Regions from separate parts of the Kitasatospora sp. NPDC090308 genome, predicted to be linked through region 4. Evidence: riboswitches for the same ligand, from Rfam matches in the RefSeq annotation. Region 4 holds a riboswitch; each other region holds the start of a gene.
The links. Region 4 has a riboswitch for cobalamin ahead of ACIQVD_RS26045 (prenyltransferase/squalene oxidase repeat-containing protein). Riboswitches for the same ligand answer to the same signal wherever they lie in the genome.
Positions count from the first base shown of each region.

Region 1: another riboswitch for cobalamin. It lies ahead of ACIQVD_RS06620 (ribonucleoside-diphosphate reductase subunit alpha); the one in region 4 lies ahead of ACIQVD_RS26045 (prenyltransferase/squalene oxidase repeat-containing protein).
Region 2: another riboswitch for cobalamin. It lies ahead of metE (5-methyltetrahydropteroyltriglutamate--homocysteine S-methyltransferase); the one in region 4 lies ahead of ACIQVD_RS26045 (prenyltransferase/squalene oxidase repeat-containing protein).
Region 3: another riboswitch for cobalamin. It lies ahead of ACIQVD_RS15125 (HoxN/HupN/NixA family nickel/cobalt transporter); the one in region 4 lies ahead of ACIQVD_RS26045 (prenyltransferase/squalene oxidase repeat-containing protein).

Region 1 covers NZ_JBIVXY010000002.1:585,398-590,095, reverse strand. Annotated here, with positions in the region: gene ACIQVD_RS06635 (histidine phosphatase family protein) at 1-232, shown strand, start outside; gene ACIQVD_RS06630 (helix-turn-helix domain-containing protein) at 467-1,453, opposite strand; gene ACIQVD_RS06625 (GNAT family N-acetyltransferase) at 1,723-2,217, shown strand; cobalamin riboswitch at 2,446-2,584, shown strand; gene ACIQVD_RS06620 (ribonucleoside-diphosphate reductase subunit alpha) at 2,754-4,698, shown strand, end outside.
Region 2 covers NZ_JBIVXY010000021.1:1,721-6,418, forward strand. Annotated here, with positions in the region: gene ACIQVD_RS31360 (MFS transporter) at 1-130, shown strand, start outside; gene ACIQVD_RS31365 (FAD-binding oxidoreductase) at 311-1,846, opposite strand; gene cobF (precorrin-6A synthase (deacetylating)) at 2,097-2,858, shown strand; cobalamin riboswitch at 2,968-3,194, shown strand; gene metE (5-methyltetrahydropteroyltriglutamate--homocysteine S-methyltransferase) at 3,345-4,698, shown strand, end outside.
Region 3 covers NZ_JBIVXY010000005.1:424,593-429,290, reverse strand. Annotated here, with positions in the region: gene ACIQVD_RS15145 (SDR family oxidoreductase) at 1-498, opposite strand, end outside; gene ACIQVD_RS15140 (helix-turn-helix domain-containing protein) at 593-1,159, shown strand; gene ACIQVD_RS15135 (Fpg/Nei family DNA glycosylase) at 1,238-2,044, shown strand; gene ACIQVD_RS15130 (DUF6445 family protein) at 2,127-2,819, shown strand; cobalamin riboswitch at 2,903-3,113, shown strand; gene ACIQVD_RS15125 (HoxN/HupN/NixA family nickel/cobalt transporter) at 3,144-4,265, shown strand; gene ACIQVD_RS15120 (EamA family transporter) at 4,273-4,698, opposite strand, start outside.
Region 4 covers NZ_JBIVXY010000013.1:118,315-123,012, reverse strand. Annotated here, with positions in the region: gene prpB (methylisocitrate lyase) at 1-608, opposite strand, end outside; gene ACIQVD_RS26050 (MmgE/PrpD family protein) at 608-2,116, opposite strand; cobalamin riboswitch at 2,324-2,457, shown strand; gene ACIQVD_RS26045 (prenyltransferase/squalene oxidase repeat-containing protein) at 2,554-3,648, shown strand; gene ACIQVD_RS26040 (flagellar hook-length control protein FliK) at 3,690-4,169, shown strand; gene ACIQVD_RS26035 (hypothetical protein) at 4,230-4,442, opposite strand; gene ACIQVD_RS26030 (hypothetical protein) at 4,558-4,698, opposite strand, start outside.

The sequences.
Region 1 (4,698 bases), on a different contig from region 4:
GCGGGTCCGCGACCTGCTGCGCGACCTGTGCGCGGAGGAGGCCGGCCGGTCGGTGCTGGTGGTGGCGCACGACTGCACGGTGCTGATGCTGCGCCACGTCCTGGACCGGCCGACCGAGCGGGAGTTGCTGGCCCTGCCCCCGGTGGCGAACTGCTCGACCAGCACGTGGCGGTCCCACGAGGGACGGCTGCGCCCGACCGGCTGGAACCGCACCGACCACCTCTCGACCTGACCGCAGCCCCACGCCGGCACCCCGGGCCCGGACGCCCTGCCGTCGCAGCCCGGCACCACAGCAGCCCGACCCCCGACCTGGCCCCCGCCACGGGGCCGCGAGCGCCGGCGGCCGACTCGGGCGGGCGACCCCCGGCACAGGCACCCCGGGCCCGGACGCCTGCCGGCGCAGCCCGGTGTCCGTGGCCCGGTCCCTCGTTCCAGCCCCCGTTCCGGCTCCCCCGCCGTGCCCCGGTCAGGCGTCCTGGTACTGCGGCCCGGCGGCGCGGCGCGGGCCGCCGAAGGCCCGGCGGTAGGCCTGCGGGGTGGTGCCCAGGCGGCGGCCGAAGTGGTGTCGCAGGGTGGCGGCGTTGCCGAAGCCGCAGCGGGTGGCGATGGCGTCCACGCTCTCGCCGGTGGACTCCAGCAGGTGCTGCGCGAGCAGCACCCGCTGGCCGGTCAGCCAGCGGTGCGGGGTGGTGCCGGTCTCCTCCCGGAAGCGGCGGGCGAAGGTGCGCGGCGACATGTGGGCGAGCCGGGCGAGCTGGTCGACGCCGGTCTCCCGGTCGAGGTGGCGGCGCATCCACTCCAGCACCCCGGCCAGCGACTCGCCGCCGCCCTCGGGCACCGGCCGGTTGATGAACTGGGCCTGGCCGCCGTCCCGGTGCGGGGCGACCACCATCCGGCGGGCGATCGCCCGGGCCACCTCGGCGCCCTGCACCTTGCGGACCAGGTGCAGGCAGGCGTCGATGCCCGCGGCGGTGCCGGCCGAGGTGATCACCGGGTGGTCGTCCACGTACAGCACGCCGGGTTCGACGGTGGTCAGCGGGAAGCGCTCGGCCATCAGGTCGGCGTAGCGCCAGTGGGTGGTGCAGCGGCGGCCGTCGAGCAGGCCGGCCGCGCCGAGCAGGAAGCTGCCGGAGCAGATCGACAGCAGGTGGGCGCCGCGGTCGTGGGCGGCCCGCAGCGCCGCGCAGACCTCCTCGGGGTAGTGCGCGCGGATGCCGGTGGCGGTGGCGATCACCAGGTCGGCCCCGGCGATCCGCTCGGGGCCGTGCGGGACGTCGACGGTGAAGCCGGAGTGGGTGCGCATCGGGCCGGGGCGGTCGCCGACCAGGGCGAAGTCGTAGACCGGCAGGCCGCTCTCGCTCCGGTCCAGGCCGAACACCTCGCAGGCCACCCCCAGTTCGAAGGGGTGGACCTCCTCCAGCACCACGACGGCGACGTTCTCCAGCTTCCGCATCCGGCCAGCATGGCAGTGGCAGGATTTCGTGGCAATGGTGCGTTCCTGCCACTCGTCCGGCCCCGGCCGGGCGCGGACAGTGGAGGCATGACCACCGCACTCGCCCTGCTGGGCCTCCTCGGCAGTTTCGGACTCCTCGGCGTCCTGGTCGGCCGCGACCTGGACCGCAACGGCCGGCACGGCCGCGACGACGTGCACCGGCCGGGCGGCTACCCGTTCGACCCGGACCTGGCCGACCCGCGCCGTCGGCCGTCCGGCACACTGTCCGGATGCGCTCCCCGACCGTCCGCCGCGCCCTCGACCGCGACCTCGCCGGAGCCGGGGAGGTCAGCGTCGAAGCCTTCGTCGGCGACGGCCACACCCGCCCCGACTCCCCCTACGCCGCACTCCTCCGCGACGCCGCCCGCCGCAACCGGGAGGCCGAGCTCCTGGTCGCCGTCGACGACGGCGGGGCGGTGCTCGGCTGCGTGACCTTCGCGCCCGGCGGCACCGCGTGGGCGGACGTCGCGCACCCCGACGAGGGCGAGATCCGGATGCTCGCGGTCGGCGCGGCGGCCCGCGGGCGCGGTGTCGGCCGGGCCCTGGTGCGGGCCTCGATCGCGCGCAGCCGGGAACTGCGGCTGGCCGGGATGGCGTTCTCCACCCGGCCGTCGATGACCGCCGCGCACCGGATCTACGACGCCCTGGGCTTCGTCCGCAGCCCCGCGCGGGACTGGTCGGCGGCGCCCGGCACGGACCTGTGGGTCTACACGACGCGGTTCTGAGGGCGGGCCCGAGCCGGGCCCCGAGCCCGGACCCGAAGCCGTCCGCGGGCCGTCCGCGGGCGGGTTCACGGGCGGGCCCACGGGCCGTCAGTGGGCGGTTCGCGGACGGTTCGTGGGCGGTCGGCGGACGGTTCGTGGGCGGCCGGCGGACGGTTCGCGGACGGTTTCGTTGTCTACGCGCGGCACCGCCGACGCGACACGCGCTACTACATCTGGTGCTTCCAGTTCCAGCCACCACAACATGTATGCTCACTCTCGCTGTCGACGCAGGGGAATCCGGTGCGAATCCGGGACTGCCCCGCAACGGTGAGCGGGTTGCTGCGACGCCCGCGCAGTCCGAGGACCTGCCGACGGTGTGCGACACGGCATCCCCGCAGACGCCATGCAGCACAGCTTTGCCGTCCGGTCTCGCGGGCGGACCGGGGGTGGTCTTCGCGCGCCGGAACGCGTTCTCGTTCCTTCGTGCCGCCCTCCCCTGGCCGCGTGCGGTGCCGGACAACCCGAGCCACGTCCGCCGCCACAGGAGAGAGTGCGCCTTGACCGTCGCCGCCTCAGTCACCCTGCCGTCCCAGGGATCCGCCGACGCCTTCACCGACCCCGGTGCGGCGCTGCTCCGGCTGCTCACCGACCGCAGCACCGACCTCCCCCAGGTGGACCCCGGCCACGTCGCCGCCGCCGCGCTGCGCGGCCGCCACGCTGGCTCGGACTTCGCCGAGCTGCGCGGGCTGGCCGTGGAGGCCGCCGCGTCGATGATCGCCGAGGACCCGCAGTACTCGAAGCTGGCCGCCCGCCTGCTGGCGCTGGAGATCCGCGACGAGGCCGCCACCCAGGGCGTCACCTCGTTCTCCTCCTCGGTGGCCGTGGGCCACGCCGAGGGCCTGATCGGCGACGCCACCGCCGCGTTCGTGGCCGGGCACGCCGGGCTGTTCGACTCGCTGATCGACGAGGCGGGCGACGACCGCTTCGAGTACTTCGGCCTGCGCACCGTCCAGTCCCGCTACCTGCTGCGCCACCCGATCACCCGCAAGGTGGTCGAGACCCCGCAGCACTTCCTGCTGCGGGTGGCGGCGGGCCTGGCGGTCGGCACCACCGAGGAGTCGGTGCGCGAGGTCGCCGAGCTGTACACCCTGATGAGCCGGCTGGAGTACCTGACCAGCTCGCCGACGCTGTTCAACTCCGGCACCCGGCACCCGCAGATGTCCTCCTGCTACCTGCTGGACTCGCCGCTGGACAACCTGGACTCGATCTACAACCGGTACGCGCAGATCGCCCGGCTCTCCAAGCACGCCGGCGGCATCGGCCTGTCCTACTCGCGGATCCGCTCCCGCGGCTCGCTGATCCGCGGCACCAACGGCAAGTCGAACGGCATCGTGCCGTTCCTGCGCACCCTGGACTCCTCCGTGGCGGCGGTCAACCAGGGCGGCCGGCGCAAGGGCGCGGCCTGCGTGTACCTGGAGACCTGGCACGCCGACATCGAGGAGTTCCTGGAGCTCCGCGACAACACCGGCGAGGAGGCCCGGCGCACCCACAACCTGAACCTGGCGCACTGGATCCCGGACGAGTTCATGCGCCGGGTCAACGCCGACGCCGACTGGTCGCTGTTCTCCCCGGCCGACGTGCCGGAGCTGGTCGACCTGTGGGGCGCCGAGTTCGACGAGGCGTACGTCAAGGCCGAGCTGGCCGGCAAGGCCGTGCGCACCATCCCCGCGCAGACCCTGTACGCCCGGATGATGCGCACCCTGGCGCAGACCGGCAACGGCTGGATGACCTTCAAGGACGCCTCCAACCGGGCCGCCAACCAGACCGCGCTGCCCGGCCGCACGGTGCACTCCTCGAACCTGTGCACCGAGATCCTGGAGGTCACCGACGACTCCGAGACCGCGGTCTGCAACCTCGGCTCGGTCAACCTGGGCGCGCACGTCGCCCCCGGCGCCACCGCCGCCGACCTGCTGAACGCGATGGACTGGGACCGGCTGGACGCCACCGTCCGCACCGCGGTGACCTTCCTCGACCGCGTGATCGACATCAACTTCTACCCGACCACCGAGGCCGGCACCTCCAACTCCCGCTGGCGGCCGGTCGGCCTGGGCGTGATGGGCCTGCAGGACGTCTTCTTCCAGCTGCGGATCGACTTCGACTCCGCCGAGGCCAAGACCCTCTCCACCCTGATCTCCGAGCGCATCATGCTCACCGCGTACGAGCGCTCCGCCGACCTGGCCGAGCGGTTCGGCCGGCACGAGGCGTACGGCGAGACCCGCGCCGCCCGCGGCCAGCTGCACGTCGACCACTTCGGCAGCGCCAACCCGCGGTGGACCGGGCGCTGGGAGGCGCTGCGCGCCCGGATCGCCGAGGTCGGCCTGCGCAACTCGCTGCTGCTGGCGATCGCCCCGACCGCGACCATCGCGTCCATCGCCGGCGTCTACGAGTGCATCGAGCCGCAGGTCTCCAACCTGTTCAAGCGCGAGACGCTGTCCGGCGAGT
Region 2 (4,698 bases), on a different contig from region 4:
CGTCGGCCTGCTGTCCGGCCCGCTCGGCCTGGCCGACGCCGGACTGGTCTTCACCGCCTGCATGGCCGCCCTCGCCGCCGCCTCCGGCGCCTTCCTGCTGCGCCGCGCCCGCTCCTCCCCCGCCGCCTGATCTGACGTCATGTCCCGCTGGCACCAACCCACTTGGCTCCCGGATGCGACGCTCCCGACCCGTTCGCACCCGTACGGCGACCCCGGCCGGAACGGACCGGCCCGGCCGGATCGGGGCGGCCGGACCGGGGGGCGGCGCTGCTTGCGACGGCGGCACCGGCACCGGCGGGCGCGCTGCCCGTCAGGCCGCCGTGACCGACTGCGGGAAGGCGAAGACCCCGTCGGGGTCGTAGCGGCGGGCGGCCCGCTGGAGCCGCGGCAGGTTCGGGCCGTAGTAGGCGCGGCCCCAGTCGGGCAGGGTGGCGTCGATGTAGTTGACGTACGCGCCGGGGGCACCGAGCCGGGCGAGGCCGTCGCGGATCTCGTCGACGGTGGCGCGGACCCGGTCCTCGGTGGCGGGGGTGGCGCCCGCGTAGACCTGGGCGCTGGCGAGCGAGCCGCGGTGCGGGAAGGCCGTCGCGTCGGGGGCGAGTTCGGCGACCGCGCCGCCGAGCGAGTCGAGCAGCAGGTCGACGCCGGTGCGGCCGGTCATCAGCTCGGTGAGCCGGGCCGGGTCCACCGGCCCGGGGCCGAGCATCCGGGAGACCGCGACGAAGCCGGTGCGGGTCAACCGTCCGCCCTCCCAGGTGGGGTGGCACTGGGCGACGGTGTCGTTGGCGCAGCCCGCCATGAACTTCATCGCGCCCAGGTAGTCCTTGGCGGCGACGGTGCGGCCGGTCGGCTGGGTGCCCGCCGCGCGCACCAGGCGGTCGATCTGCCGGTTCGCGCCGTCCGGGTCGCCGACCCAGCAGCCGACGACCTTGCAAGTGGGCGGGTTGCCGCCGGAGATCTGGCAGCTGGCCCAGAGTTCGGGCGGCGCATCGGCGACCCACTGCTGCCAGGCGCCGAGCACCTGCGGGACGGAGCCGGCCGGGAAGGGCAGGACGAAGACGGTCAGACCGGGCGCGGGCGGGGTGTCGAAGGTGAACCGGGTGACCACGCCGAAGTTCCCGCCCCCGCCGCCGCGCAGCGCCCAGTGCAGGTCGGGTTCGTGCTCGGCGTCGGCGGTCAGCACGCAGGAGTCGGCGGTGACGACCTCGGCGGCGGTGAGCCGGTCGCAGGTCAGGCCGTACTTGCGGGCCAGCACCCCGATGCCGCCGCCCAGGGTGAGGCCGCCGATGCCCACGGTGGGGCAGGACCCGCCGGGCAGCAGCCGGCCGGCGGCGGCCAGGCCCGCGTAGACCTCGATCAGCCGGGCGCCCGCGCCGACCTCGGCCCTGCCGTCGGGGTCGACCCGGACGGTGTTCAGCGCGCGCAGGTCGATCACCAGGCCCCGGTCCGGGATGCTGTAGCCGAGGTAGCCGTGGCCGCCGCTGCGGGCGGCGATCGGGAGGCCGTGGCCGCGCGCCACGTCCAGGCAGGCCCGGACGTCGTCGGCGGAGGCGCACTTGGCGACCGCGCCGGGGAGTTGGCCGTCGTTCAGTTCGTTGAAGCCGAGCCGCGCCGTCCCGTACCCGGGGTCGGCGGGCAGCACCAGCCGGTCGCCGAGCCGTTGCCGCAGCGCCTGCCAGTCCGGCGGCGCGGCCCGCCACCCGCGTTGGCGGGGCGGGAACGCCCGCACCGAGCCCGCGTCCGCGCCGGAGGCCGGACCCGAACCCGGGCCCGCACCCGCACCCCGGTCCTGCGCGCGGGCCGGGGAGACGCCCGCCGCGAGCCCCGCCCCCAGTGCTCCGCCCACGGTCAGAAAACGACGACGGTCCATTGTCACGACGCACCTTCCTCCCCCGCGCCGGGCGCACGGAGGCTCTGCGCCGATCGTCACGCCCCGCCCCGCCGCCGCCCGGCCGCGGCCCGCCGGAGTGCGTCCGATGGCCCAGCGCGCGTCCGCGCGCGCACGACGCCCCGCCGGGCTCCGCGCGCCGGGGGCTGCCGGCCGGAGCGCCGACCCGAGCCGGTGGACGCGCCGGGCAGCAGGCACAATCGCCGGTATGCGTACTCTTCTCGTCATCGGCATCGGCGCGGGCGACCCCGACCACCTCACCCTGGAGGCGGTCAAGGCGATCGGCCGCACCGACGTGTTCCTGCTGCTCGACAAGCCGGAGGAACGGCAGGACCTGATGCGGCTGCGGCGGGAGATGATCGCCGAGCACGGCCGGGCCGGGCACCGGGTGGTCGAGCTGGTGGACCCGGCGCGGGACCGGTCGGCGGCCGGGTACGCGGAGGCGGTCGAGGAGTGGCGGGAGCGGCGGGCCGACCTGGTGGAGCGGGCCGTGGCCGAGGAGCTCCCGGACGGCGGGACGGGCGCGCTGCTGGTGTGGGGCGACCCGTCGCTGTACGACAGCGTGACCGCCGTGCTGGACCGGGTCCTGGCGCGCGGGCGGACCGGGTTCGGGTACACGGTGGTGCCCGGCGTCAGCAGCGTCTCGGTGCTGGCGGCCCGCCACCGCACCACGCTGACCCGCACCGCGCGGCCGGTGCGGATCACCACCGGGCGGCGGCTGGCCGCCGAGGGCTTCGGGCCGGGCGCCGAGGACGCGGTGGTGATGCTGGACGGGCAGGCCGCGTTCACCGCCATCGACCCGGCGGGCGTGCACATCCACTACGGGGCGTACCTGGGCACCGAGGACGAGATCCTGGTCTCCGGCCCGCTGGCCGAACAGGCCGACCGGATCGCCGAGTTGCGGGCCGAGGCCCGGGCCCGCAAGGGCTGGATCATGGACAGCTACCTGCTGCGCCGCACCGACGGCTGAACACCGCCCGGGCACCGGCTGACCACCGTCCGCCCGTCCGCCGTCCGCCCGCGCGTCCCACGGACCGGACAGCTGCCGCACTTCGCACCGGAGAACGCCCGGTCCGTTCTACACTGGCCGCGCAACTGGTTCGCCCTGTCCGCCAGGCAGGGCGTCGCAAGAGGGAACCCGGTGGGAATCCGGGACTGCCCCGCAGCGGTGAGTGGGAACGACCGCCGTCATACGCACTGGGTCCGGACGGGCCTGGGAAGCGACGGCCAGTAGGTGCCCGGGAGCGTCGAGCCTCCCCGGGCGGGCCCGCGAGTCCGAAGACCTGCCCGTTGCCCGGGTGCGACCGTTCGCACCCGGTGACCGGTGACCTCGAGGGCGGGTCGGTACGGACACCAGGCGGGCAGGCGCGGTCGAGCGCGGCACCGCCCGGTCTCGGCACCCTTCCGCGCCTCCTGTGCACCGGACCCAGGATCAAGGCTCGCGAGGAGAGTCCCCTTGACTGCGAAGTCCGTAGCCGCGGCAACCGTCCACGGATACCCCCGCCAGGGCGGGAACCGGGAACTGAAGAAGGCCGTCGAGGGCTACTGGCGGGGCACCGTCACCGCCGACGCGCTGCACTCCACCGCCGCCGAACTGCGCTGCGCCAACTGGCGGCAGCTGGCCGGCGCCGGCATCACCGAAGTCCCCACCGGCGACTTCTCGCTGTACGACCACGTGCTGGACACCACGGTCGCCGTCGGCGCGGTCCCGCCCCGGCACCGGGCCGCGTACCAGGCCGACCCGCTGGACGGCTACTTCGCGATGGCGCGCGGCACCCAGCAGGTGGCGCCGCTGGAGATGACCAAGTGGTTCGACACCAACTACCACTACCTGGTGCCGGAGTTGGGCCCGGACACCGTCTTCGCCGCGCACTCCGCCAAGCAGGTCGGCGAACTGCGCGAGGCGCTCGGCCAGGGCTACCGGGCCCGCCCGGTGCTGCTCGGCCCGGTCACCTACCTGCTGCTCGCCAAGCCCGCGCCCGGCGTGGCCGCCGACTTCGAGCCGCTCACCCTGCTGGACCGGCTGCTGCCGGTGTACGCGGAGCTGCTGGCCGACCTGCGGGCGGCCGGCGCCGGGTGGGTGCAGCTCGACGAGCCCGCGCTGGTGCAGGACCGCACCCCGGCCGAGCTGAACGCCGCCGCCCGCGCCTACCGGGAGCTGGGCGCGCTCACCGACCGCCCCAGGCTGCTGGTCGCCTCGTACTTCGACCGGCTCGGCGAGGCGCTGATCACCCTGGCCAAGGCCCCCGTCGACGGCCTGGCGCTGGACTTCACCGGCCCGGCGGCGGGCAACCTGACCGACCTGGCGGCCGTCGGCGGCCTGCCCGGCAAGCGGCTGGTCGCGGGGGTGGTCGACGGCCGCAACGTGTGGATCAACGACCTGGAGAAGTCCCTCGCCACCCTGGCGACCCTGCTCGGCCTGGCCGACACGGTGGACGTCGCCCCCTCCTGCTCACTGCTGCACGTCCCGCTGGACACCGCCGCCGAGCGCGACCTCGACCCGCAGATCGGCCGCTGGCTGGCCTTCGCCCGGCAGAAGGCCGCCGAGACCGCCCTGCTGGCCCGCGCCCTGCGCGAGGGCACCGCCGCCGTCACCGCCCAACTCGCCGCCAACCGGGCCGACCTGGCCTCCCGCGCGGCCTCCCCGATCACCCGCGACCCGGCGGTCCGGGCCAGGGCCGCCGCCGTCACCGAGGCCGACATCCGCCGCGACGCCCCGTACGCCGTCCGCGCCGCGGCGCAGAAGGCCCGGCTCGGCCTGCCGCTGCTGCCCGCCACCACCATCGGCTCCTTCCCGCAGACCGCCGAAC
Region 3 (4,698 bases), on a different contig from region 4:
GTCGAGCGGGCTGTGGACGACCGGGGGCAGCCGGACGACGCTGGAGCGCACCCCGTCCGCCGCGGCGTCGACGATCGCCTGCTCGGCCTCGGTGCGCGGGGCGCCGGGGGCGACCAGGCTCTCCAGGGAGGGCCGGCCGGGCGTGTTGCCGCCGCCCGTCCCGCCGGTGCCGACCAGCGGCTTGCCGGTGCCCGCGAGCGCCTCGACCAGGACCCGGACGGCCTTCAGGTCGTCGGCCATCGCGCCCTCGTAGTCGCCCTGGGCCATCGCCTCGTGCTTGAAGGCGAGGTGGACCACCCCGTCGGCGGCCGAGGCGGCGGCCCGCAGGCCGTCCAGGTCGTCGAGGTCGCCGTGGCGGACGTCCGCGCCGAGGGCGGTGAGCGCGGTGGCGGAGGCGTCGGAGCGGGCCAGGCCGGTGACCCGGTGGCCGGCGGCGAGCAGTTCGGGGACGAGGGCGGAGCCGAGGTGGCCGGTGGCTCCGGTGACGAAGACGTGCATGGGGGTGGACCTCCGAGTGATGGGACCTTGTCCCGTCACCATAACGCGCGGAGCCCCGTGATGCGACCATCTCCCGTCACGTAGACTCCGTGCCATGGCCAGATGGGACCCGAACGCGCGCGAACGGCTGGAGCGCGCGGCGCTCGAACTCTTCGTCCACCAGGGCTACGACCGCACCACCGTCGCCGAGATCGCCGAACGCGCCGGGCTGGCCAAGAGCACCTTCTTCCGGCACTTCGCCGACAAGCGCGAGGTGCTCTCCGGCGGCGACGTGCTGCTGCGCCTGCTCGCCGACGCGATCGCCGCCGCCCCGCCCGGGGCCGGCCCGCTGGAGGCCGCCGGGGCCGCCCTCGCCGCCGCCGGTGCCCACGCCTTCACCGCCGAACGCCACCCCGCCGTCCGCGAGCGCCAGCAGGTGGTCGCCGCCAACCCCGAGCTCACCGAACGCGAACTCCTCAAGCGCGAGGCCCTCGCCACCGCCCTCACCGCGGCCCTGCGCGGGCGCGGCGTCCCCGACCCGGCCGCCGTCCTCACCGCCGAACTCACCCTGCTCGCCCTGCGCACCGCCCTCGCCCACTGGGCGGCCCGCCCCGGCCAGGACTTCACCGCCCTCGCCCTGGCCGAACTCGCCGCCCTGCGCGAGGCCGCCGCTGCCCTCTGAACCGGGCCGCCCGGCCTGTCCGAGCGCCCTGGGACAATGGACTCCTCGCGACCACCACGACCGAGGAGTTGACCGCCGGTGCCCGAGGGGCATGTGATCCACCGCCTGGCCAGGCAGAACGACGAGCTGTTCGGGGGGCGCCCGGTGCGGGTCTCCAGCCCGCAGGGGCGCTTCGCGGAGGGGGCCGCGCTGATCGACGGGCGGGTGCTGGACGAGGCGGAGGCGCACGGCAAGCACCTGTTCCTGGGCTTCGGCGAGCACTGGCTGCACGTGCACCTGGGGCTGTACGGGAAGTACGCGTTCGGGGCGGGCGAGGCGCCCGAGCCGGTCGGGCAGGTCCGGCTGCGGATGGTCAACGGCACCGGGTACGCCGACCTGCGCGGGCCGACCGCCTGCGAGCTGCTCACGCCGGAGGAGAAGGCGGCCGTCCACCGCCGACTGGGGCCGGACCCGCTGCGGGCCGGGGAGTCGGGGGAGGCGGCCTGGCGGCGGGTCTCCCGCAGCGGCAGCACGGTGGCCGCGCTGCTGATGGACCAGAAGGTGCTGGCCGGCGTCGGGAACGTGTACCGCGCCGAGGTGCTGTTCCGGCTCGGGATCAGCCCGCACCGCCCCGGGCGCGAGCTGTCCCGGGCCGAGTGGGACGCGATCTGGACGGACCTGGTGGCGCTGATGCACGACGGCGTGGCCGCGGGCCGGATCGACACCGTCCGCCCCGAGCACACCCCGGAGGCGATGGGCCGCCCGCCGCGGGTGGACGACCACGGCGGCGAGGTGTACGTGTACCGGCGGCACGACCGGCCCTGCCTGGTCTGCGGCACCCCGGTCCGCACCGAGGAGCTGGCCGCCCGGAACCTGTTCTGGTGCCCGCGCTGCCAGCGGTCCTGACGCCGCGTCACGGGCAAGCCTTGACGCAAGGTTGACCGGATCTTGGGCGAGGCCCCGGAACACCGCTCCTATTGTCGGGTCCATGCCCGCTCTCCCGTTCCAGGACCGGCGCCCCGCCCCGGCGCTCCCGGTCCTGCCGTACCGCAAGCCCACCCGCGGCCGTGACTACTGGGTCCTGGACGACGTCCTCCCGGACCCGGACGCGGTGCGCGCCCGGCACCTGGCGCGCACCGACTGGGACGAGGGCTACCCGCACAAGCCGGAGTCCTGGCCGGGCCTGCGGGCCATGCCCGGCCTGGAGCCGGCGGAGCTGGCGCGGGTCGAGGAGCTGGTCCGGGAGGCCACCGGCGCGCCGCGGATCTGGGCGCTGGACGAGGCCGAGGGCGGCACCTTCAACCACAACTGCGTGCAGGTGGTGGGCGCCGGGGAGTGCGAGCCGCGCCCGCACACCGACTCCCGCTCGCTGTGCCGCTACGCCGCCGTGCTGTACCTCAACCCGGCCGTCCCCAAGCGCTGCGGCACCAGCTTCTACCGGCAGAGCCTGCCCGGCGGCCGGCTCGGCGGCAACAGCGTGGTCGCCCCGCACAACAACCTGGTGGACGCGCTGGGCACCCGCTTCGTCCCGCCGGACTCCTTCACCGAGGACCTGGCCGTCCCGCACCGCTACAACCGGCTGCTGCTCTACACCGCCAACCTGATCCACACCGCGACCGAGTACCACGGGACGGCGCTGGAGGAGAAGCGGATGACCTGCGTCTTCTTCTGGATGGCCTGACCGGCGGTCAGCACACCGCTGACCAGGCGTGATCTGCGCCACCCCGGCCCGGGTGCGCCCTTGCCGCGGCACCCGCGGCGGGCCTACGGTGGGCGGGCCGTGGTGCTCGGGAAGCCGGTGCACCGTGTCCGCCACGCGAGTGCGCGGCACGGGAGTCCGGAGCGGCCCTCGCCACTGTGATCGGGGAGTCGTCGGCTCCCACCCCGTGCCACTGGCCCCCGCGGCCGGGAAGGCCGGGCGCCGGCGCGCAACACCCCGTCAGCCAGGAGACCGGCCACGGCATCTCACGAAGTGATCCACGAGGTGCTGGAGCGTGATCCGCGGATGACCGCGCCCGAATCGACCCTGGCCGGGACCGGCCCGGTCGCCGTCCTGCCCGCCCTGCGCTGGCGGCGCGAGGACACCCTGCGTACGGCCGGGCTGATGGCGGTGATCCTGGCCCTGCACGCGGTGGCCTTCGGGACGCTGCTGTTCCTGGTGGTGCCGTACGACTACCGGGTCGGCACCCAGGTGTTCGGCGTCGGCCTGGGCGTCACCGCGTACACCCTGGGGATGCGGCACGCCTTCGACGCCGACCACATCGCGGTGATCGACAACACCACCCGCAAGCTGATGGCGGACGGCCGCCGCCCGGTCTCGGTGGGCTTCTGGTTCGCGCTCGGCCACTCCTCGATGGTGGTGCTGATGGCCGCCCTGGTGGCTGGGGGCGCGGCGCTGGCGGGCACCCTGATGGACGAGGACTCGACCACCCACCAGGTGCTGGGCACCGTCGGCACCACCGCGTCCGGTGCCTTCCTCTACCTGATCGCGGCGCTCAACCTGGTCGCCCTGCTGGGCATCTGGCGGGTGTTCCGGGCGATGCGGGCCGGGGAGTACGACGAGGCCGAGCTGGAGAAGCACCTGGACGCCCGGGGCTTCCTGGCCCGGCTGCTGAACCGGGCCACCCGCTCGATCAGCCGCCCCGGGCAGATGTTCCCGGTCGGCATGGTGCTCGGCCTGGGCTTCGACACCGCCACCGAGGTCACCCTGATGGTGATGGCGGGCTCCGGCGCGGCCTCCGGCCTGCCCTGGTACGCGGTGGTCTGCCTGCCGCTGCTGTTCGCCGCCGGGATGAGCCTGTTCGACACCCTGGACGGCACGTTCATGAACATCGCCTACCAGTGGGCGTTCTCGAACCCGGTCCGCAAGGTGTACTACAACCTGACCATCACCGGGCTGTCGATCGCGGTGGCCTTCGTGATCGGCACCATCGAGCTGGTCGCCGTGCTGCACGACAAGTTCGGCCTGACCGACCCCGTCACCGGCTGGATCGCCGGCCTCGGCCTGGACAACGTCGGCTTCGTGATCGTCGGCCTGTTCGTGGTGGTCTGGGCCGCCGCGATCGGCTACTGGCGGATCGCCAAGCGCTCCCGGGCGTTCGGCGGCCCGCGGGCGGGCGCGTCCTGACGGCGCGTCAGCCGGCGGCCAGGATCAGTGTCCCGGCCACCGCGAGGCCCGCGCCCACCACCTGCACCCGCAGCAGCCGCTCCTTCAGCAGGCCGCGCGCCATCAGCGCGGTGACCACCGGGTAGAGCGAGGCCAGTACGGCCGCCACCGCCACCGACCCCAGGTGCGAGGCGGCCGCGTACAGGCCGTTCGCGGCCACGTCGGCCACCCCGACGGCGGTCAGCGCGGGCAGCGACCGGGCGCCCGCCGAAAGTCCGAGGGGCCGCCGGCGGGCCGCGGCGGCCAGCATCCCGGCCCCGACCACCGCGTTGGTCAGCCGCTGCACGCACAGCGTGAGCAGCAGGGCGCCGCCCGCGCTGGCGTGCGCGACCAGGGCCAGCACCGCCCCGAAGGCGAACGCCGCGCCCAGCGTCAGCACCAGCACCCGCCGGCC
Region 4 (4,698 bases):
CGGAACGCCTCGTACTCGGAGAGGTCGGCCAGCGCCTCGGGGAAGACCGCGTCGGCGCCCGCGTCGACGTACGCCTTCGCCCGGTCGATCGCCGCGCCGAGCCCCTCGACCGCGCGGGCGTCGGTGCGGGCCATCAGCAGGAAGTCGGGGTCGCGGCGGGCGTCGACGGCGGCCCGGACCCGGCGGACCATCTCCTCCCGGGAGGTGACGGCCTTGCCGTCGAGGTGGCCGCAGCGCTTCGGGTTGACCTGGTCCTCCAGGTGGAGCCCGGCCAGCCCGGCGTCCTCCAGCAGTTGGACGGTGCGGGCGGCGTTCACGGGCTCGCCGAAGCCGGTGTCGGCGTCGATCAGCACCGGCAGGTCGGTGGCGCGGGTGGTCTGCTGGGCGCGCTGGGCGATCTCGGTGACGGTGGTGAGGCCGATGTCGGGCAGGCCGAGGTCGGCGGCGAGCACCGCGCCGGACAGGTACGCGGCCTCGAAGCCCAGGTCCTGGATCAGGCGGGCGGAGAGCGGGTTGATCGCGCCGGGCAGGCGCAGCAGCCGGCCGGAGGCGAGCTGTTCGCGGAAGGCCCGGCGGCGCTGGGCGGGGGTGGTGCGGGTGTGCAGCATCAGAACAGGCCCTTCGGCAGGGTCGCGTCGAAGGCGCGCACCGCTTCGGCGTCCACGGCCGGGAACAGCTCGCCGAGGTCGGCGGCCCCGAGTTCGGCGAGGCCGGCCGCGGCGGCGAGGAAGCGCTCCTGGTCGGCCGGGGCGACGATCCCCTCGGCGAGGGTGCGGAACTTGCCCTCGTAGGCGGGCCGGTCGAAGGGCCGGGCGCCGGCCGGGTGGGCGTCGGCCACGCCCAGCTCGTCCTCGACGACCGAGCCGTCGTCCAGCGTGATCACCACGCGTCCGCCGAAGGCCCGGCGTTCCGGGTCGGGGTCGTGGTAGCGGCGGGTCCACTCCGGGTCCTCGACGGTGGTGACCTTCCGCCACAGCGCGACGGTCTCCGGGCGTCCGGCCCGCTCGGGGGCGTAGGAGCGCTCGTGGTGCCAGCCGCCGTCCTCCAGGGCGACGGCCAGGATGTACGGGATCGAGTGGTCGAGCGTCTCGCGGCTCGCGGCGGGGTCGTACTTCTGCGGGTCGTTCGCGCCGGAGCCGATCACGTGGTGGGTGTGGTGGCTGGTGTGCAGGACGACCGAGCGGACCCGCTCCAGCGGGCCGGCCTTCCCGCGCAGCCGCCGGGCCAGGTCGATGACCGCCTGGGCCTGGTACTCGGCCGAGTACTCCTTGGTGTAGGTGTCCAGGATCGCGCGGCGCGGCTCGTCCGGCCCCGGCAGCAGCACCCCGTAGTCGGCGGACGGGCCGTCCAGCATCCAGGCCAGGAAGCCGTCCTCGCCCTCGTAGACCGGCGACGGCGAGGTCTCGCCGCGCATCGCCCGGTCCACCGCCTCGACCGCCGCCTTCCCGGCGAACGCGGGGGCGTACGCCTTCCAGCTGGAGATCTCGCCCTTGCGGGACTGCCGGGTGGCGGTGGTGGTGTGCACCGCCTGCTGGACGGCCTGGTAGGTGACCTCGGTCGGCAGCCGCAGCAGCGCCCCGAGGCCGCAGGCGGTGGCCGCGCTCAGGTGCGCGACGTGGTCGATCCGGTGCGCGTGCAGGCAGATGCCCTTGACCAGGGCGACGTGCACCTCGTACGCCGCGACGACGCCCCGTAGCAGGTCCGCGCCGGTGCGGCCGGTGTGCTGGGCGACGGCCAGCAGCGGCGGGACGTTGTCGCCGGGGTGCGAGTAGTCGGCGGCCAGGTAGGTGTCGTGGAAGTCGAGTTCGCGCACGGCGGTGCCGTTGGCCCAGGCCGCCCACTCCGGGGAGACCCGGGTGCCGCTGCCGAACACCGAGGCGCCCGGGAGCGCGGCCCGGTGCGCGGTGGCCTGGGCGCGGGCGACGGCGACCGGGCGGCGCAGCAGCGAGGCGACGGCCACCGCGGCGTTGTCGATCACCCGGTTGACGGCCGTGTCCGCGCAGGCCGCCTCCGGTTGCTCGGTGCCGGCGGCCACCTCGGCGAGCTTCCAGGCGAGTTGGTCCTCGCGCGGGAGGCGGTCGGCGCTGGGGTGGACACGGACGCGGTGCTCGATCACGGGACTCCTCGGAGGCGTCGGCGGCTGGGGTGCGCATGATCGAGACTGCCGGTCGGACCGCGGGCGGTCCAGCAGGCCGAGCTGCGGAATCCGCACCCGGCGGACCGGTGAATCGGCGAATCCTGCGAAGAACCGGAGGCGCAGCGCCGACCGGGACGTCCGTCGGCGGGACGCGCGCGCCCTTGACCCGGCCTCCGGCGCCTCGCCATGATGGGCCGTCATGTTTCCCGACTCCGCCGTCGGGGGAAGTCCGGTCCGAATCCGGCGCTGACCCGCAACGGTAGGCCGTCGACGGCTGTCGACGGCGAGCCCGATCACCCGGTGGCGGAGGTGTACGTCCACTCCTCCCGTCGTGGTCTGCGGGCCGGAGCTCCGAGGGCTGAGCCGCCGCGCGCCACCTCCTCCGGGCCCCGCGCGCAGGTTCGGAAAGGCTCTCCATGACCGTGCTCCGCCGCCCCCTGCGCCTGCTCGCGATACCGGCGCTCGCCCTCGCGGCCACGCTCCCCGCGGCCGTCCCCGCCCGGGCCGCCCCCGCCCAGGCCGCCCCCGCCCGGGCCGTCCCGCTCCCCGCCGGCACCGCCACCCTCCGGCCGGACGCCGCCGCCGCGGGCTGGCTGGCCCGCCAACTCGTCGACGGCGACCACTTCGAGACCGTCTTCGACGGCACCGCCTACCCCGACCAGGGGCTGACCGCCGACGCCGTCCTGGCCTTCGCCGCCGCCCACGGCTCCGACACGGCCGCCGCCCGCGCCACCGCCTGGCTCGCCAGGCCGGAGAACACCGCCGGCTACCTGGGCGACGGCACCACCGAGGCGTACGCCGGAGCCACCGCCAAACTGCTGCTCACCGCCGAGGTCCGCGGCGAGAACCCGGCCGCCTTCGGCGGCGTCGACCTCCCGGCCCGCCTGCGCTCCCTCCGGACGGCCGCCGGCCGCTTCTCCGACCGCTCCCAGTGGGGCGACTACAGCAACTCCTTCGGCCAGTCCCTGGCCGTCATCGCCCTCACCCGCACCCCCGCCGGGGCCCCGGCCGCCGCCGTCGACTTCCTGGCCGGCAGCCAGTGCGCGGACGGCGGGTTCCCGGCCTCCTTCGGCCAGGCCACCTGCACCGCCGACCCGGACGCCACCGCGCTCGCCGTCCAGGCCCTCGCCGCCACCGGACGCGCCGCGAAGGCCGCCGCCGGACTGAACTGGCTGAGCGCGCACCAGAACGCCGACGGCGGGTTCGCCGCGGCCGGGGCCACCGCCTCCAACGCCAACAGCACCGGACTGGCCACCCAGACCCTGCTGTCCACCGGACGCCCCGTGGCCGGGCTCAAGGGCTGGAGCGCCCTGGTCGAGCTCCGGCAGGGCTGCGCCGCCGACCCGGCCGTCCGGGGCGCGGTCGCCTACGACGCCACCGGCTTCGACCCGGGCAGCGCCGCCCGCGCCACCGCCCAGGCGGTCCTCGGGCTGAGCGGCACCCCGCTGGTCGCCCTCTCCGCCCACGGCGCCCGCCCCGCCGCGCCCGCCCTCGCCTGCCCGGCCCGCTGAACGCCCTGACCGACTGGCCCCCGAAACCAAGGAGCACCCGCATGAGCGACACCCTCGCCCCCGCCCGTCCGGCCCGCCGCGTCCTCGGCTCGATCGCCGCCGCGACGGCGCTGACCGCCGGCCTGCTCGGCGTCTCCGCCGTCCAGGCCCCCCAGGCGCAGGCGGCGGCCTGCTCCGGCACCACCGGCGTCACCGTCGTGGTCGACTTCACCGCCCTCGGCGGCGGCATCCAGACCGGCTGCGCCCCGGGCGACCCGGCCAGCGGCCTGGCGGCGCTCACCGGCGCCGGGTTCTCGTACGCGTTCCACCCGCGCTACCCCGGCTTCGTCTGCACGGTCAACAGCCTGCCGACGACCTGCACCAACCCCAGCGGCAGCGCGTACTGGTCGTACTGGCACGCCCAGCACGGCACCGCCTGGACCTACAGCAGCCTCGGCGCCGGAAGCTACAACCCGGCGCCCGGCGAGGTCGAGGGCTGGTCCTTCGGCGCCGGTGCGCAGCCGGGCATCACCGCGCCCTGAGCGGCGGAACGCCGGCGCCCCGACCCCGGACACGGGGCCGGGGACGGGGTGCCGGACCGATCAGGGTGCGCTGGTCCGCCGCCGCCGCCGTCCGACCAGCCGGTCGGCGAGCAGCCGGTCGGCGCGCACGACCGCGACCGAGGCGTCGAGCAGGCACTGCGGAACGCGTCGGCCCCCGGCCGGGGCCGGGCACACGTCGAGCACCGCCTGGCCGACCTCGCCGCCGTGGCCCTCGACCGACTCGAAGCCCCCGTCCGCAACCGGCTCCAGCACCCGCGGTACCGACCCGGCATCCTCGACGGTTCCACGGCCGGCACCGGCCCGAACCCCGACACCCCGAGCTCCCCTGACGGACCGAAGTCGGTCACGCCCGTGCAGGACCGAGCCTTCAGCCCACTCGTACCTGACGCTCGGGGCGGCCGGTCTCCGGGTCGAGGGCCACCACGAACACCTCGCCGCCCTCGGTGGTCAGCTTGATCCGGTCGGGTCCGTCCCACTGCGCCGAGGCCAGCGCGTTGTCGGGGGCGTC